2 regions of the Brevibacillus humidisoli genome follow, and region 2 is predicted to be linked to the other one. Evidence: riboswitches for the same ligand, from Rfam matches in the RefSeq annotation. Region 2 holds a riboswitch; the other holds the start of a gene.
The links. A riboswitch is a leader RNA that binds a small molecule or an ion and turns the genes downstream of it on or off. The one in region 2 is predicted to bind cobalamin.
Positions count from the first base shown of each region.

Region 1: it holds a riboswitch for cobalamin, as region 2 does, so the genes downstream of both, LOK74_RS17445 (FecCD family ABC transporter permease) here and LOK74_RS19745 (helical backbone metal receptor) in region 2, are expected to answer to the same signal.

Region 1 is NZ_CP087263.1:3,565,629-3,573,425, reverse strand. Features, by position in the region: gene map (type I methionyl aminopeptidase) at 1-403, opposite strand, end outside; gene LOK74_RS17465 (MDR family MFS transporter) at 528-1,763, opposite strand; gene LOK74_RS17460 (sulfite exporter TauE/SafE family protein) at 1,892-2,659, opposite strand; gene cyoE (heme o synthase) at 3,095-4,027, shown strand; gene LOK74_RS17450 (COX15/CtaA family protein) at 4,267-5,193, shown strand; cobalamin riboswitch at 5,248-5,434, shown strand; gene LOK74_RS17445 (FecCD family ABC transporter permease) at 5,550-6,650, shown strand; gene LOK74_RS17440 (heme ABC transporter ATP-binding protein) at 6,647-7,441, shown strand; gene LOK74_RS17435 (ABC transporter substrate-binding protein) at 7,503-7,797, shown strand, end outside.
Region 2 is NZ_CP087263.1:4,045,123-4,052,919, forward strand. Features, by position in the region: gene LOK74_RS19725 (DUF4855 domain-containing protein) at 1-1,670, opposite strand, end outside; gene LOK74_RS19730 (THUMP domain-containing class I SAM-dependent RNA methyltransferase) at 1,667-2,842, opposite strand; gene LOK74_RS19735 (Fpg/Nei family DNA glycosylase) at 3,085-3,894, shown strand; gene LOK74_RS19740 (FecCD family ABC transporter permease) at 4,012-5,103, opposite strand; gene LOK74_RS19745 (helical backbone metal receptor) at 5,078-6,085, opposite strand; cobalamin riboswitch at 6,223-6,399, opposite strand; gene LOK74_RS19750 (GNAT family N-acetyltransferase) at 6,444-7,325, opposite strand.

The sequences.
Region 1 (7,797 bases), 480 kb from region 2:
CAATCCCCACGTAGAGCGACTCTTTCGTTGTCTGCAGCAGTTTCCTGGCCTGCCGTGAGATTTTGCCGACAGCATAAGACCAGGCCGAATCAGCCAACCATCCTTCCTTATTGACCACCATGTCAATCGTGACGATGTCGCCTGCAGCGAGCGGCTGTTTGCTGGGAAAGCCGTGACATACCACATCATTAACGGAAGCGCAGGTAGCGTAACGGTATCCTTGATAACCTTTCTGTTCCGGAGTGGCGCCGTGTTTCTCCAGAAACTGTTCGACAAACTGGTCGATTTCCCGAGTGGTGACTCCCGGTCGGATCCGTTTAGCGATCTCCCGATGGCAGGCGGCCAGAATTTTCCCTGCCTGAGCCATCTGTTCGATCTGCTCTTTCGTTTTCAGCGTGATCACTGGATGCTCCCTCCCCAACCTTGCTGATACATCTTTCTGTATGTATATACGACTGGTCTGAAAAGGGAATCAAAACGTGCGAATGACGGAAACCGGGACGAAGCAGCGCCCGCCCGCCACCGGTTTACCCGGTACGCGTGGCGGTTGACACCGTCGCCTTCACCTGTGAATCATGACGGAGCTGCCTCAGCAGACGGTACTGGGCCAATCCTGAGACCAGGAGAAGCACGGCCACTACGGAGAACATCAATTCCCCGCCAAACGCCGAAAGCAACACCCCGCCAAACAAGGGACCGACTGCTTTAGCGACCTGCCAGTTTAGCCCATAAATAGAAAAATAGCGGCCCCGCATCTCTGGCGGAGCCAGGATGGAAACGGCCTTTTGCATATGGGGGCCAACCAGCATCTCACCGATCGTAAAGACGATTTCGATCAGGGCGAGCAGGATGAATACTTTGCCAAAACCGTAACCGAACGCCACAGTGGCAAACAGCAGGTATGCGACCAGAATCACGTTGTGCAAGGCGAGATGCTCCGTTTTCTTGGTCAGCCAGATCTGCAGCAGGATGACGGTTGTCCCGTTAATCGTCATCAGCCAGACGAATACCGTCTCATAGTTGACAAAGTTGGCTTTAAGATGGAGCGGCAGCACCGATTCCGTATAGGCGTACAACAGGCCAATCGGTGTGGCAAACAAAGTCATCCACAACAACGGCTTGTGCTGGGTCAGCTTCATTTTGGGATGGCGGCTGACTGGAAGGGAGCGCAGCCGAAGGTCGGCTGGCAGGGTCTCTGGGATTTTCCAAAGTACAGTCAGCAGGTAAACCAGGGAAGCAGCTGCAGCACAGGAAAATACGAGCGCCGGACTCTGTGTGAACAATGCCAGCCCCAGCAGAGGGCCGCAAGCAGCTCCCACGTTAAGCGCGGTATGAAGCAGGGCAAATACTTCAGCCCGCTGCTCCTCTGGTACAACATCGGTTACCTGGGCGTTGGCCGCAGGGAAAAACAAGGCCATGCCAAAACCATTGAGCAGAGTCAAGGCAGCGAATTCCCACACCGACTCGGCGAAGATGAATCCTGTCATCGATAGAGTTTGTACGATCAAGGCTGTCACCATCAGCGGCTTTCTCCCATAGCGGTCGGTCAACCCACCGCCCCAGAGCGTGACGAGAATGCCGGTTAGCGGCTGCAGTCCGACTACCACCATGGGCAGCAGGATCGAGCCATCCAGTTTGTCGTAGAGGTATAGCACCAAAAACGGACGCAGCATAAATCCGGTCAGTGTGGTCAGCACGGTCCCGAACACCCTGACCCAGATCGCGGTGTCATACCGCTTTAAAACCCCTTGCCATCTGCTCATCGCAATCCTCTTTTCTGTTTTGTAAACATAGCGTATCTATAGAGTAATGAGACGATAGATGGTCTGCAAGCACTGTTTCAAAAATTTTTTGATGGAAAAAACAGAGCGAAAGAACAGGATGGGAGGGGTCAGAGCAGCTTCAGTCCGGTATAGAAGATGATCGTCGAGATGGCAAATCGCAGGATGAAGGTAGGGACGCGCGTCGCGAGGATACTTCCCATGAACACACCGGGGATGGAGCCGGCCAACAGTTGAAAGACGATCGGGTAATCGACAGTGCCATAGCTCATGTGTACGAGTCCTGCTGCTGTTACAAGGACAAACGCGTGAGCGATGTCGGTCCCGACCACTTCTTTCCCGCTCATCTGAAAAAAATACATCAGGGCAAGCGCAAACAGCGAGCCGCTTCCAATAGAGGTAAGACCGACGATGAAGCCCAGAGCGGCACCGATGGTGATCGTGATCTTTTTCTTTTCGGAGATAGACAACTGCTGCCAGCGGTTGGGGTGAGGTTCCCGCCTATCTTGTATCGTTTTCACAATCATCGCGATGGGGATCAGGATCAAAGCAAACCCCAACACTTTTTTGATGATCAGATCAGCGCCGCCATAGACAAGCTCAATCCACTGGATGCAGTTGACCGCCAAAATCGCACTGGGAACGCTGCCGATCGCGAAGTACATGGCGACCCGCAGGTTGACTGTACGCTGCCGCCAATGTTGCAAGGCACCAAAAACTTTTGTTATCGAGTTGTAGACGAGGTCTGTTCCTACGGCAATCGTTGGCTGAACCCCCAACATCACTAGAATTGGCGTTAGCAGAGCAGCTCCGCCCACCCCTGTGAGACCGACGAGGAAACCGACAAACAGACCAATGATGATCAATTGCAAATCCATACAGCTTATCCCTTCCTTACCGTATTGTCGTGATCTTAGTCCGCCGCTGTCCCGTAGACTACTATCACAGTATGGGTCCCCACCGGGCAGGGTGCCATTCAGCTCGAAAATAGGCTTATATTTCCAATGCTGCTTCACATGCCTGACAAGAGCGGCAGTGTTATAAAATTGTCAAGATTGCCGTCGCTACAGACCACTTGATTCTGGTACAGTTACGGTGAGATGATGTGGAGGCAGCAAGGCACTGCAATGAGGGGCTCAAGTTGACTCCGTTGACTAGATTTCGCTACAATGAGAGGCGTATCGAACGGGTGTTTTTCTGCTCTGTTACGTGTATCTATTCAGACACACGAGCAAAGGATAGATGCTCCGGCGACAGGCAGGATGACGACCTGTCACGCCGGTGCGACTTACCTCAGAAAGGGGTTAGCAAGGATGGATCAGCAGGCTACTTACCAATCTGACAGCCTTTCCTTGGAAGCAGAGAGCGATGGGCAGATGCAACCGGCTACGTGGAGCGATTATCTGCATCTCACCAAGCCGGGGATTACCCTGTCCAACTTGCTTACCACGTTTACTGGCTATTGGTTGGCTGTGTTTACCTTTGGTTACAAACTGGAGCTGCATACACTTGTATTAACGCTTTTGGGAACGGCATTTGTGATTGCATCGGGCGCAACGTTAAACAACTACTGGGATCGAGAACTGGATGCCAAGATGAAGCGGACCAAAAATCGTGGATTAGCTTCCGGGCGAATCCATCCGCGAAATGCACTGGCGATCGGGATTGCGCTATTGGTTGCCGGGCTGATTGTGCTCGCCCTGTTTGCCAACCCTCTGACCGCTGTGCTTGGTTTGCTGGGTCACATCTTCTACGTGTTGATCTATACACCGCTTAAGCGGGTAACTACGCTAAACACCGTGATCGGCGGCATCTCCGGCGCCATCCCGCCGCTGATCGGCTGGGCAGCGGTTACGAACAATGTGGAGATGGGGGCGTGGGTGCTCTTCTTGATCCTGTTCCTCTGGCAGCCGCCGCACTTTTTGGCGCTGGCCATGTTGAAGACCGAGGAATATAGGGCAGGCGGCATCCCTATGCTGCCCGTGGTGAAGGGCTTTGCGGAAACAAAGCGGCAGATGTTCAACTATGCCGCGCCGATGGTTCCCGCTTCCCTCCTGCTCATGCTGTACGCCAATCTCGGTTATGTCTACCTGGCCACGGCGCTCATCCTCGGCATCGGGTATTTATATATCTTGCTGAAAGGTTTTAAAGCAGAGGACGATCTGGTCTGGGCGCGCAAGGCGTTTAGCTACTCGTTGATTTACCTGACGGTGCTCTGTTTCGCTATTATTGTGAGTGCGTTGTAAAAGCGAAAAAGCAGGCAAGCTCGGTGCTTGCTGATGGGAACGTATCGCAGGCATCCGCTATGGCCAAGGCATTGCGGGTGCCACCTTATTGTGTGGGTATAACTAAGCTTGACACTGCTGTCATACCAGCAGGTGGACGATGAGCCAGGAGATTTGCAATCGGATGAAAGGGAACGAGGTGAAGCAACGTGGGTAGGGGTGAGAGGTGGCTGAGATGGCTGGCCATATCAGCAACACTGATGATGTTCTTGACGATGCTGGCCGGTTCGCTGGTGACCAAGACGGGCTCAGCGATGGGCTGTGGCAACGATTGGCCGCTGTGCAACGGCAAGTGGGTACCGGAGTATACGCTGGAATCGCTGATCGAATACTCGCACCGCCTCATCACCGGTGTGGCCGGTTTGGTGGTGATCCTCTTTTCTATTGTTGCTTGGCGAAGGTTTCGCGGTAATGCGGAAGTTCGGGCATTGGCGATGATCGGCCTTTTCTTCATTATCCTGGAGTCGTTGTTGGGTGCATCTGCTGTGATCTGGCCCCAGTCCTCTGCGGTGCTTGCCTTGCACTTCGGCTTCTCTCTGCTCGCGTTCAGCGGAGTGCTGTTGCTTACTTTGTTTGTCCTGCAGCGGGAGAGAAGGGATCAATATGTACGGCAGCCGGTTTCCCGCCGTTTTCGCAATCTGGTCTGGGGAGTGGCTATCTACGCCTACGGTGTTGTCTATCTCGGAGCATACGTGCGGCATACCGGCTCCAGCATGGGTTGCAATGAATGGCCCCTCTGTCGGGGAGGAGAGTTGATCCCGGAACTGACCGGTCAAGTGGCGATTCACTTCATCCACCGACTGGCAGCTACCTGTCTGTTCCTGTTGCTGTTAGTCGTGCTGGTCTATGCTTTCCGTTACTACCGGCAGGAGAGGCGGGACGTCTACGTGGCCAGTCTGCTGGCTTTCATCCTGGTCGCGCTGCAGGTGATCAGCGGCGGATTTGTTGTCTGGTTTGAGCTACACCTGTACGCTACAATGCTTCACTCTGCGATCATCACCTGTCTGTTCGGCATTCTTTGCTATCTCTGCCTGCAGTCCCTGAAGCAGCCACAAGCTGTTCAACAAGAGCGGAAGGCACCTGAGCCTGAGTTTGCGCGGCAGGTCGCACCGCTGACGAAGATCTAACCTGCTTAGGAAAAAGGATTTGAGGGCTTCGAGCCGAATACGTAACAATAGCGAACTGAATAGGAGCAGCTAGGTGCCCTTGCAGAAGCAAGGGGTAACAGGGAATCGGGTGAAAATCCCGAGCGGTCCCGCCACTGTAACCAGGGAGCGCTTTTCCACGATGCCACTCGCCACTAGCGGGGAAGGCGGAAGAGTGCGATGATCCGGAAGCCAGGAGACCTACCTAGTTTGCCGCACCCATTATGCCTTCGCGGAAAGGAGAGGTGTACTGTAGAGTGAAGCGAAAGAGCGTTCTGTCTTTTTTGCCATCAGTACGTGCGCACGCCAAACCTCATCCGACTGGATGGGGTTTTTTGATGCTTGGAGGAGGAACCAATAGGGCGGACCGCGGTTTGCCTCTACGTCATCATCCACTCTGGTTTACAGCGGTGCTGACTGGGCTGACTTGTCTTCTGCTGCTGTCGGCGACATTGGCGGTGATGCTTGGACCGGTCAGCATTCAGCCGGCTGTCGTGTGGAACATTGCGTTATCGCATGTACCCATTTTCGGGGACTTGATTGAACAGGATTGGAGCAAGCCGCAGGAACAGATCATCTGGGAGATCAGACTGCCGCGCGTCCTGTTAGGCGCGGTCGTAGGCGCTGGATTGGCTGTTGTAGGGACTGCAATCCAGGCGTTGGTGCGTAACCCTCTGGCTGAACCGTATATCCTGGGCATCTCATCGGGTTCATCGGTCGCCGCGACACTTGTGATACTCTTCGGGGCATTCTCTTTTCTGGGAACGTATGCCCTGACACTAGGCGCTTTTGCTGGAGCAATGGTCGCGATGCTTGCCGTCTACTTGTTGGCCCAGGTGGCAGGGAGCATTCAGACAACCCGTTTGTTGCTGGCTGGTGTCTCCATCTCGATGATTCTGTCAGCGGCCACCAACTTCATCGTCACGGCTGCCCCAAATGAGCATGGAATTCGCGATGCGCTGTTTTGGATGCTGGGCAGTTTGGCAGGAGCGAAATGGGAGTACCTCATGATTCCTTACGTGGTGGTGACAGGCGGGATGGTTTTCTTGCTGCTTCAATATCGCTTGCTCAATGCCTTGCTCATGGGGGAGGAAGCGGCGGCGACACTCGGCGTCAACACCCATGCTTTTCGCAAATGGCTGATCGTGCTGCTCTCTTTGCTAATCGGGGTGGTTGTCGCCGTCAGCGGTTCGATCGGGTTTGTCGGGCTGATCGTCCCGCACATCGCTCGATTTGTCGTCGGGTCTGATCATCGTAGGGTGCTGCCGGTTAGCGCTCTGCTAGGCGCGGTGATCCTGATCTGGGCTGATGTACTGGCCCGCCTGCTGCTGGCTCCCGGGGAACTGCCAATCGGTGTCGTCACGGCGTTGGCGGGCGGCCCGTTTTTTATCTGGCTGCTGCGGCGGTCAAGCTACTCGTTCGGAGGGGAAAACAGATGAGCATGGAGGTAGACCAGGTATCCGTCTCGGTCGGAGAAAAAGCGATTATTCGAGAAATCTCCCTGTCTATCCGATCCGGACAGTTCGTCGGCATGATCGGACCAAACGGCAGCGGGAAATCGACTCTGCTCAAGACGATGTATCGCGTCCTGCAGCCTGATGTGGGCGTGATTCGTCTGGACGATCAGGAACTTTATCGGCAGACGCCCCGTCAAGTGTCGCGTCAACTGGCTGTGGTCAGTCAGGAAACGCCTGTCCACTTTGACTTCACAGTAGAGGAAATCGTCCTGATGGGCCGAAACCCGCATAAACGAATGCTGGAGCCCGATACCGCAGAGGATCGAGCGATTGTCAGAGAGGCGCTGCAGCGGGTCGGCATGCTGGACGCGGCGCAGCGCAGTTTGTTGACCCTGTCGGGAGGGGAAAAGCAGCGGGTGCTGATTGCCAGAGCGCTGGCGCAGCAGGCCAAGTGGCTGATCCTGGACGAGCCGACCAACCATCTGGATATTCAATACCAACTCCAATTGATGGATCTGGTCAGAGCGCTTGAAGTGACCGTTGTGGCCGCCTTGCATGACCTGAACCTTGCCGCGGCTTACTGCGATTATCTGTTTGTGATGGACAGCGGACAGCTGGCGGCATCAGGCCATCCGGCGCAGGTGTTGAAGCCCGAACTGCTTAGGGACGTGTTTGGCGTGGAGGCGGAAGTGACGGTCCATCCCAAAACAGGGAAACCGCACATCGTCTATTTGGCCGCCCATGCTGAACGGTTTGCACTGACGGAAAGGTAACAGCGGTTCTTTTGACAACGTGAATCGAATCGGGAAACCATGACAAGAGGAGAAGTAAGACATGAGACAGAGGAACAAAATGATCTATACGTGGAAACAAAAAATATGGGTAGCGATGCTGTGCTTGCTGGGTTCTGCTTTGGCTGCTTGTAGTCAAGGTGAACAGGCAGTGACGAATGGGACGGCTGCTGTTTCGGGTCAGCAGACGGAGGAGACGGAAGTGACGCTGACCAACATGGGGCGAACGATTACCTATTCCGCCCCTCCCCAGCGGGCGGTTGCCCTAAACCAGCACGCCACCGAGGTGATGCTTGCCTTGGGCTTGCAAGATGTGATGGTGGGCACTGCCTACCTGG
Region 2 (7,797 bases):
TAGTAGTTGGGTTGGATAAAAGCATGGTCAAATCCCAGCTCCCGCCACTCCGTATACCCTGGTGATTCATAATACGGAATCCAGAACAGCGGCAGGCCCATGTTGTGCGCCATCTCAGCGGCATCGCGTATCAATTGGCGCTCTCCCGGTGCACTGTCGTCCACCAGTTCGTGAAACCAGTAGAGACCGACCAGCCGCAGATGGGAATAGCCAGCCTGTTTCCAGCGCTGCAGCAGGTGATCGGCATACCATTCCAGCGCCCGCTTTCGATCTTCATAAGCAGCCTCGTCATCACCGCTTCCGGCAAATGAGAGCGGCCGCGGCAGATCTGGTATCCTGCCAAAGTGATGCTGCCTAGGATCGGGATACGGGAGCGACAAGATGACTTGAGCCACCTCTGGTGTCTCCCCTGATCTGCCGTGCTGTCGGTCGTACTCCTTCATCGCCTCCTCAAGCGCAGCCAACTGACTGCCTAGTTGAAACAGATCGTCAAGATAGCGGGTCCACGCCTCTTTGGTCGCGGACAGTTCTGGATAGGGCAGAAACAGGAAGCTGTCAAACATCCGATCAACGATCCTGCCGCGCTGATCCACATACGCCACCATCGGCAGAAAGTCGCGGCTGTTCCACGTTCCACGCGCCCCATGTCCTCCGGTGTAGGTAAGCAGCAGATGGCGAACGGGCCCAACTCTCCCGTCTGAACGGGACTGCTGCTGCTCTGCGTCAGCCCATTTCACCTGCCTTTCCTCTCCCGCTCGGAAAGCTCCTCTAATCTGCAACCCGCGCGCAAACACCCAGACCTTTACAGGAAAGCGAATCCGAACATACTTCGCCGGGGCAGCGGGAAGGGCGACAGCATACGTATACACGCCATGATCGGTCCGCTGCCCCGTCCAAGAGTGCCTCACCTTGCCGGCAAACTGCCAGTTTTCCCCGTCTGCCGACAGTTCCACATCCATCTCACGCGGAGCGTAGATTCCCTGATCGGGACGCTGCAAAAAAGAGAGGGATACTTGTTCCAATCCATACCTGTCTCCCAAGGCCACCGTAATCACTCGGCCTGCCTGACGGTGATACCCGGTCCAGACAGGTGAATCCGTGACCAAACCACCTACCGGCCCCGGGTACTGCCGCTCCATCTGCTGTAGAGCAGGGTCAACAGGACCTGTGGTCTGTACGGAAAAGAATCGGTGGGTAGCGAGGTTGCCTCCGTACTTGTCAAGCTTGTCAGCCTGTGGCAGGGTAAGCGATGGTTGTCCAATCGGAATCGGCTGGCGTCCATCAGGGGTGATCTCCAGCGGGATGGCCGCAGTATGGTGACCCACTGACACCGTAATCGTGCCTTTTCCGGCATACGGACCGGCGACAAATGTACCGTCCGCCATCACCCTGCCCAATTCTATGCGATCAAAAGAAAAAACAGGGGGATACGGCAGTCTGGCCCCGTCTCTCCCCCTGACGATGATCTTTTCACTTGTTCCTGCTACGAGCGTTAGCCGTGCGGGCTCTATGACAAACCCGTCTGAGGCGCCACCTGATGCCCACACGAGGTCCGCTCCCATTGCCCCCACCGCCGTCAATAGGCAGGTCGCAATGAGGATCAGCCGAACCGACAGTCTGGGTGTCCTGCCATCCCGGCTGCTGGAGCCTGTTCGACTGTCAAACCTCATTGCGGTTCCGCCTCTTTTCCTGCACGGATCACTGGCTGCGTACGAGGTGGACGCGGCCCGAAGAACTGAAAGTAATCTACTTTGATATTGCCGTTGTACAGCTTCCGCTTTTTGCTCGCCGTCCTCCCCATCTCTTTTTCAAATCTCTCATCCGAGGTGAGCACATAAAACGACCAGGTATCCAACTGCTGCATCAGCGTTCGCAGATCACGGTACAGGCCGGACAGTTCAGGCCGTTCGCTCAGCCGCTCCCCATAAGGCGGATTGGCGATCAGGTAACCGTACTTCCTCCGTGTGCTCCACTCGTTGACACCCATGCGTTGAAAGTGAATCTGCTCCTCCACCGCCGCTTCCACTGCGTTGTGACGGGCCACTTTTAACACAGCTTCATCAATATCTGTACCGATGATCTCCAGTTTCCGATCGTACGCTGCGAGATCATGCGTCTCCGCCCGCGCATCCCGCCACAGTGCCTTAGGTATCACCGGCCATTGTTCCGATGCGAACTCGCGATTCATACCGGGGGCGATATTTTGGCCGATCAGAGCGGCTTCGATCGGAATCGTGCCGGAGCCGCAAAAAGGATCGTACAGCACGCGATCCGGCTTCCAGCGGGACAGCAGAATCAACGCCGCTGCCAGCGTCTCTTTCAACGGAGCCGGGCCGATCAGCTGACGGTAGCCGCGTTTGTGCAGGCCAGGGCCGCTGGTGTCAATTGTCAGTGTGGCGATATCTTTCAATAGAGATACTTCGATTTTGTAGAGAGGACCTGTCTCTTCGAACCAATCGCGTCTATACGTTTGCTTCAGGTTTTCCACGATCGCCTTTTTGACGATTGCCTGACAGTCGGAGACGCTAAACAGCGTCGATTTGACTGATTTCCCTTCTACCGGAAACGCACCGTCTTCTGGAATCCACTCCGCCCAGGGAAGTGCCTTGGTCTGTTCAAACAGCTCGTCAAAGGTCGTCGCCTGAAACTCTCCGATCTTCAAGCGGACGCGATCTGCAGTTCTCAGCCACAAGTTGGTGCGGGGTATGGCTGACATGTCGGCAGTAAACGTCACTTTTCCGTTTTCCACCTGTACGTCTTGGTACCCCAGTTGTTTTACTTCTTCTGCAACAACCGCTTCCAAACCGAAGGTGGCCGTCGCGATCAACTCTACTTTTTGCATGTCACAAATCTCCCGTCCTCTGCTGCTGTGAATTGGCAACCGTTTTGCTGGTTTTCCTGTTCTTCCCCTATCATACCCCATTGGCAGAGTGATTTGACAGCAATCGTCTAAGTGCTTGAAAAGTCCACTGCTGCATATATGTGCCGACGATTCGTTTATACTACGATACAACCGAGCAGCAATCTCTCTACCTGTTTTCTTCGCGGAAAGAAGCCTGTACACAAAAAGGAAGTGCGCCAGCCATGCCGGAACTGCCTGAAATGGAGACCTACCGCAAACTGCTGACAGAAAAAATAAGCGGGCGCAGAATCACCCGCGTGATGATCAATCGAGAAAAATCGGTCAATCTGCCTGTCGCAGCGTTTGTCGATGCCGTACAGCAGCGCAGCTTGCTGTCTGTCGAACGGCGGGCCAAGCACCTGCTGTTCCGTTTGGACAACGGAACTGTCCTGCTGCTGCACCTGATGCTAGGCGGATTTCTGTACTATGGCAGCCAGCAGGAAAAGCTGGATCGCACCGCCCAAGTCGTCCTTTGCTTTGGAGAGGACAAGCTGTTTTTTCACGGGCTGCGGTTGGGCTACCTTCACCTGCTGTCTACTGACGCTGTCGATGAGAAGCTGGACCCGCTTGGACCGGAGCCGCTCGCCCTGTCATTTGACGAACAGAGCCTGCGTCAGCGGCTTGTTGGCAAAAGAGGGATGCTGAAACCAACCCTGACTGATCAATCGTTTATCGCCGGGATCGGCAACTGCTACTCAGATGAAATCTGTTTTCAAGCCCAGCTGAAGCCGATGCGCAAGTGCAACCAACTGCAGGAAGGTGACATCGCCCGTCTGTACCGCTCGATTACCGGGGTGCTAACCAAAGCAGTGTCACTCGGCGGCTATATGGAGAATCCGCTGTTTGCGGGAGACAGCCTAACCGGAGGATACAACCGTCACTGTCTCGTCTACGATCGTGAAGGGGAGCCGTGTCTCCGCTGCGGCAGTCCGATTCGACGTGAGAAGCTTTCGGCGCGCAAGACTTTCTTTTGTCCTGTCTGCCAAGCCTGATTGCGTCTGATCCCACAGTCATCCGTACAATCACCCGCACGGCCAACCGTACAGCAACAGCAGACCGGTCAGCCTTAGCTGCCCACCTGTACCGTACACAAGCTCTTTGGCCTGATCTCAGAAGAAACTTGTCTTTTTGTTTTTGCGCAACAGGTAGAGAAAAAACGGAGCGCCGACAAAAGCGGTGACGATACCCACCTGCAGTTCTGCCGGGCGAATCGCCAACCGGGCAAAGGTATCCGCCGCAATCAAAAAAATCGCACCGCCAAAGGCGCTGACCGGCAGCAGCAGCCGATGGTCAGGACCGATCAGAATGCGGATGATATGCGGAATCACCAAGCCGACAAATGCAATCACACCGCTGACGGAGACAGCCGCCCCGGTGACGAGGGAGGTAACTGCCAGCAGCACCTTTCGCGTCTTCTGGGTCTTCACCCCCAAGGTATGAGCCGTCTCCTCTCCTAACAGCAGGATGTTCAAGTATCTCGCGTAGCAGAACAGGATCGCCATACCGAGCAGTACCGGCAACATAATCATCGTCACATGCGCCCAACCGCGCGACGAGAGACCGCCCATCATCCAGAACAAGATCTCCCGCATCACGTTTTCATTGGAAAACGAGAGGACCAGGGAGGTTGTCGCACCGAGAAACGAACTAACCGCAATCCCCGCCAACAGCAATGTGGCCATCGGAGTGCGCCCTCGGCTGGTTGCCAGCAGGTAGACGAGAAACGTCGTGCCGGCGGCGCCGCAGAAAGCGAATGCCGGAACCAGCAGATAATGAAGCTGAGCCAAGCCTAGGTAGATCGCGATGACCGCTCCCAGTGAACCGCCGCTGGAGACGCCAATGATCCCTGGGTCCGCCATCGAATTGCGAAACAACCCTTGCATCACGGCTCCAGAGACGCCGAGAGCAGCCCCCACCAGAGCCGCAACCAGGACGCGCGGCAGCCGAATCTGCATGATGATTGTCTCATGGGCCTGGTCCCAGCCGCTCAGGTTGATCCACGGAAGCTGCGACAAGATGATTTTGGCTGTCGACAGATACGGTATCGCTACGGCCCCTGCTGCCGTTGCGGCAATCATCACGGCTGCCAGCAGAAGGCTGCAAAACAGAAGCAGAGGGAACAGCGACAAGCGCACGGTGCGATCCTTCAACTCCCCGGTCGCTTTCTTCCGTACCTTACTGATAGAGGACGTTGTATACATCTTCTACACCATTGACGACATACTGGGTAACGGCAGTCAAGTGTTTGCCAGGCACGGTCACGACACGACTTTCCTCTACGGCGGCTACGTTTTTCAGGATCGGATCATTCCGCAGTGTTTCTGCGAAGTTGGGGTGCCCTGGATTCCAGTCGCTCAACAGGATCACGTCTGGATTTAGTTCAACCACCTTTTCCAGGGAGATTTGCTTCCAGCCCTCGATGCCCGCCTCGGCAGCCAGATTAATCCCGCCCGCCCTGGTGATGATATCGTCATTGGACGTACCTTTTCCGCCCGTGTAGCCATCGGGCGTGTAGTTGAGCACAGTGGGGCGATCATCGATCTTCTCCACCTTCTCGGCGACAGCGGCCAGCCGGGCATCCATGTCGGCGACGATTTGCTTCGCCTTCTCCTCTTCTCCTACCACTTTGCCAATCGTCAGGATATTTTCTTTCATCTGGTCAATGGAATCGACAAACGAAAACATAAACACGGTCAAACCGGCATCACGCAGTTGTTTGACGACATCCGGCGACGTATAGCTGGCGACTAAGACGAGATCGGGATTGAGCGCAATAATCTGTTCTGCATTGGAGCTCTCGATTTTAGCCGCAATGTCATCTGTCTGTCCAGCAACGTTGGAAATGCCCGGATCGGTCGAGTACTGGGTGACGGCGACCAGACGCTGTTTATCCACCAGCGAGAGCAAGATCTCATCGGTCCCCAGCGTGACGGAAGCAATCCGTTCCGGCCGCTTTTCGATTACAACCTCCGCCCCGCTGCCATCTGCCAGTGTGACTGGAAAGCCAGTTTGTTCTCCTTCCCCAGACGTCGCACTCGACGGACTTGGCTGCTGTGCCGATGGCTGACTTGCAGACCCTGCAGACTGACCCTGCGGAACAGATTGTGCCTCATCGCTCCCGCAGCCAGCCAAGGCGATCAACAGGAAGACTGCCATCAACAGACTGATCCATTTTTTGTACATGATTATGACCTCCATCCGATTGTCCGTACCAAACAAAAAAGCATTTCCAACCGGGCAGTGTGGTCAGAAATGCCAGTTCAGCCATGAGAATGAATCATCTCGAAACACCCTCACACTTCCCTATCACCCGTAGGTTGCACGTGAATCGCGAACAGGCAGGTCTCCTGACTCAGGTTCATCACTCCTCTGTGCCTTCCCGAACGTATTCAGTGGCTTCATCCAGGGGAACTCACCTTTACAGTGGCGGGGACCGTGTCGGGTTATGCACCGAATTCCCTATTAAGCATGGACATGCACCTGTTCGATGGTTATCCGTTTATCCGTCATAATCATAATACGGGAACGTCCGGTTTGTCTATCAGCTTTGCCGCGTCATGAACACCTGCTCCACAGTGGGTTGAAACCCTGCTGTTGTGAGAAGCTGAACCAACCGCTGACGGGAGGCCGGCAGGTTAAACGTACTGCGGCGGCAGGACAGATCGTAAGGAGCAAACAGTTCTGTGAGCGCTGTGCGGATAATCCCGTCAGCATCATCCACTTCCGGATGTGCATCGCACTGCAGCAGAAAGATCGCCTGCACCGCCCCCGCTTCGTCATAGACCCGTCTATATAAGGCGAATCCAACAACTGCCCCCTTCTGATCGATGACTAGCAGTCCCTCTCCCTCTTTGGCACTTTGCCATTGGGTCTGCCACGGTGCCAGTCTTGGGTAAAACGGGAGCAGCCCCACTTCACGGGGTGTCACTCTGCGAATGGTGTAGAGATCCTCACCGCTTTGTGCAAACGGTTCGGCTGTAAATGGACCGGTTCGTTCCAGAAATAAGAGTCGATCGACGACCTGGTAGCCCATTTTGCGATAGAGGGAGATCGCTGACTCGTTTTGAACAAAAGCCTCCAGGGTTGCCGTGTCCACTCCCTCCTGCTCATACCGTTCCAGGGCGGCTTTGATCATGATTTCTCCGACGCCCTTGCCGCGCCACTCAGGAGCCACACAGGTGCCCCCGTTCCACGCCACTTTCCGGCCATGGATCGTCCGCAGCCCGCTCAACGTCAGTCCGGCTGGCCTGCCTTCAATACATGCGACGACCGATAGCGAGGGGGATAAATCCTCCTGCCCCATCCGGCTGACGAACTTGTCTGCTGTCGTCGACGCATCTACGTAGTATCCAGTGAACCCTTTGTTCCAGGCTGTAACCGCTTCTTCCAACGTACACTCTGTCAAACGTTTGATCTGAACCAACCTTCCCACTCCTCTCCATCTTAGGCAAGCACATGCACCTATGTGTTCTCTCACCCACAACCAATATTTTACGTTAAAAATATTTTAATCCTATAAGGCTCTCCTTTCAATCCTTTTCCCGAACCTTCCCACTTCGTTGAACCTCCTTCATTGAGCGTTCTTTCGTCGATCCGTACTGTCGCCTGATGATTCAGTGAGGGGAGGGTGATCCTGACAATGCCGATTTTCGTCGCTATCCTTTGGTTCGGATGAAAGGCTTTTACGGCTTGTTCTTCAGTAAGGCACTGCTTTCTCTCATAGTCTCTGGCTCAACTTCCTGTCCATCTACGAAAAGGACAACATACGATATTTTGTTTGTTCAGCGTATATATAGAAAAAACAGACTATTTGGAAAGGATTTTTCTGCAAATAATCGAATAATTTTGAATGTAAGCGTTTGCCTGAACATTGACCTATGACGCTTGCCCTAAAA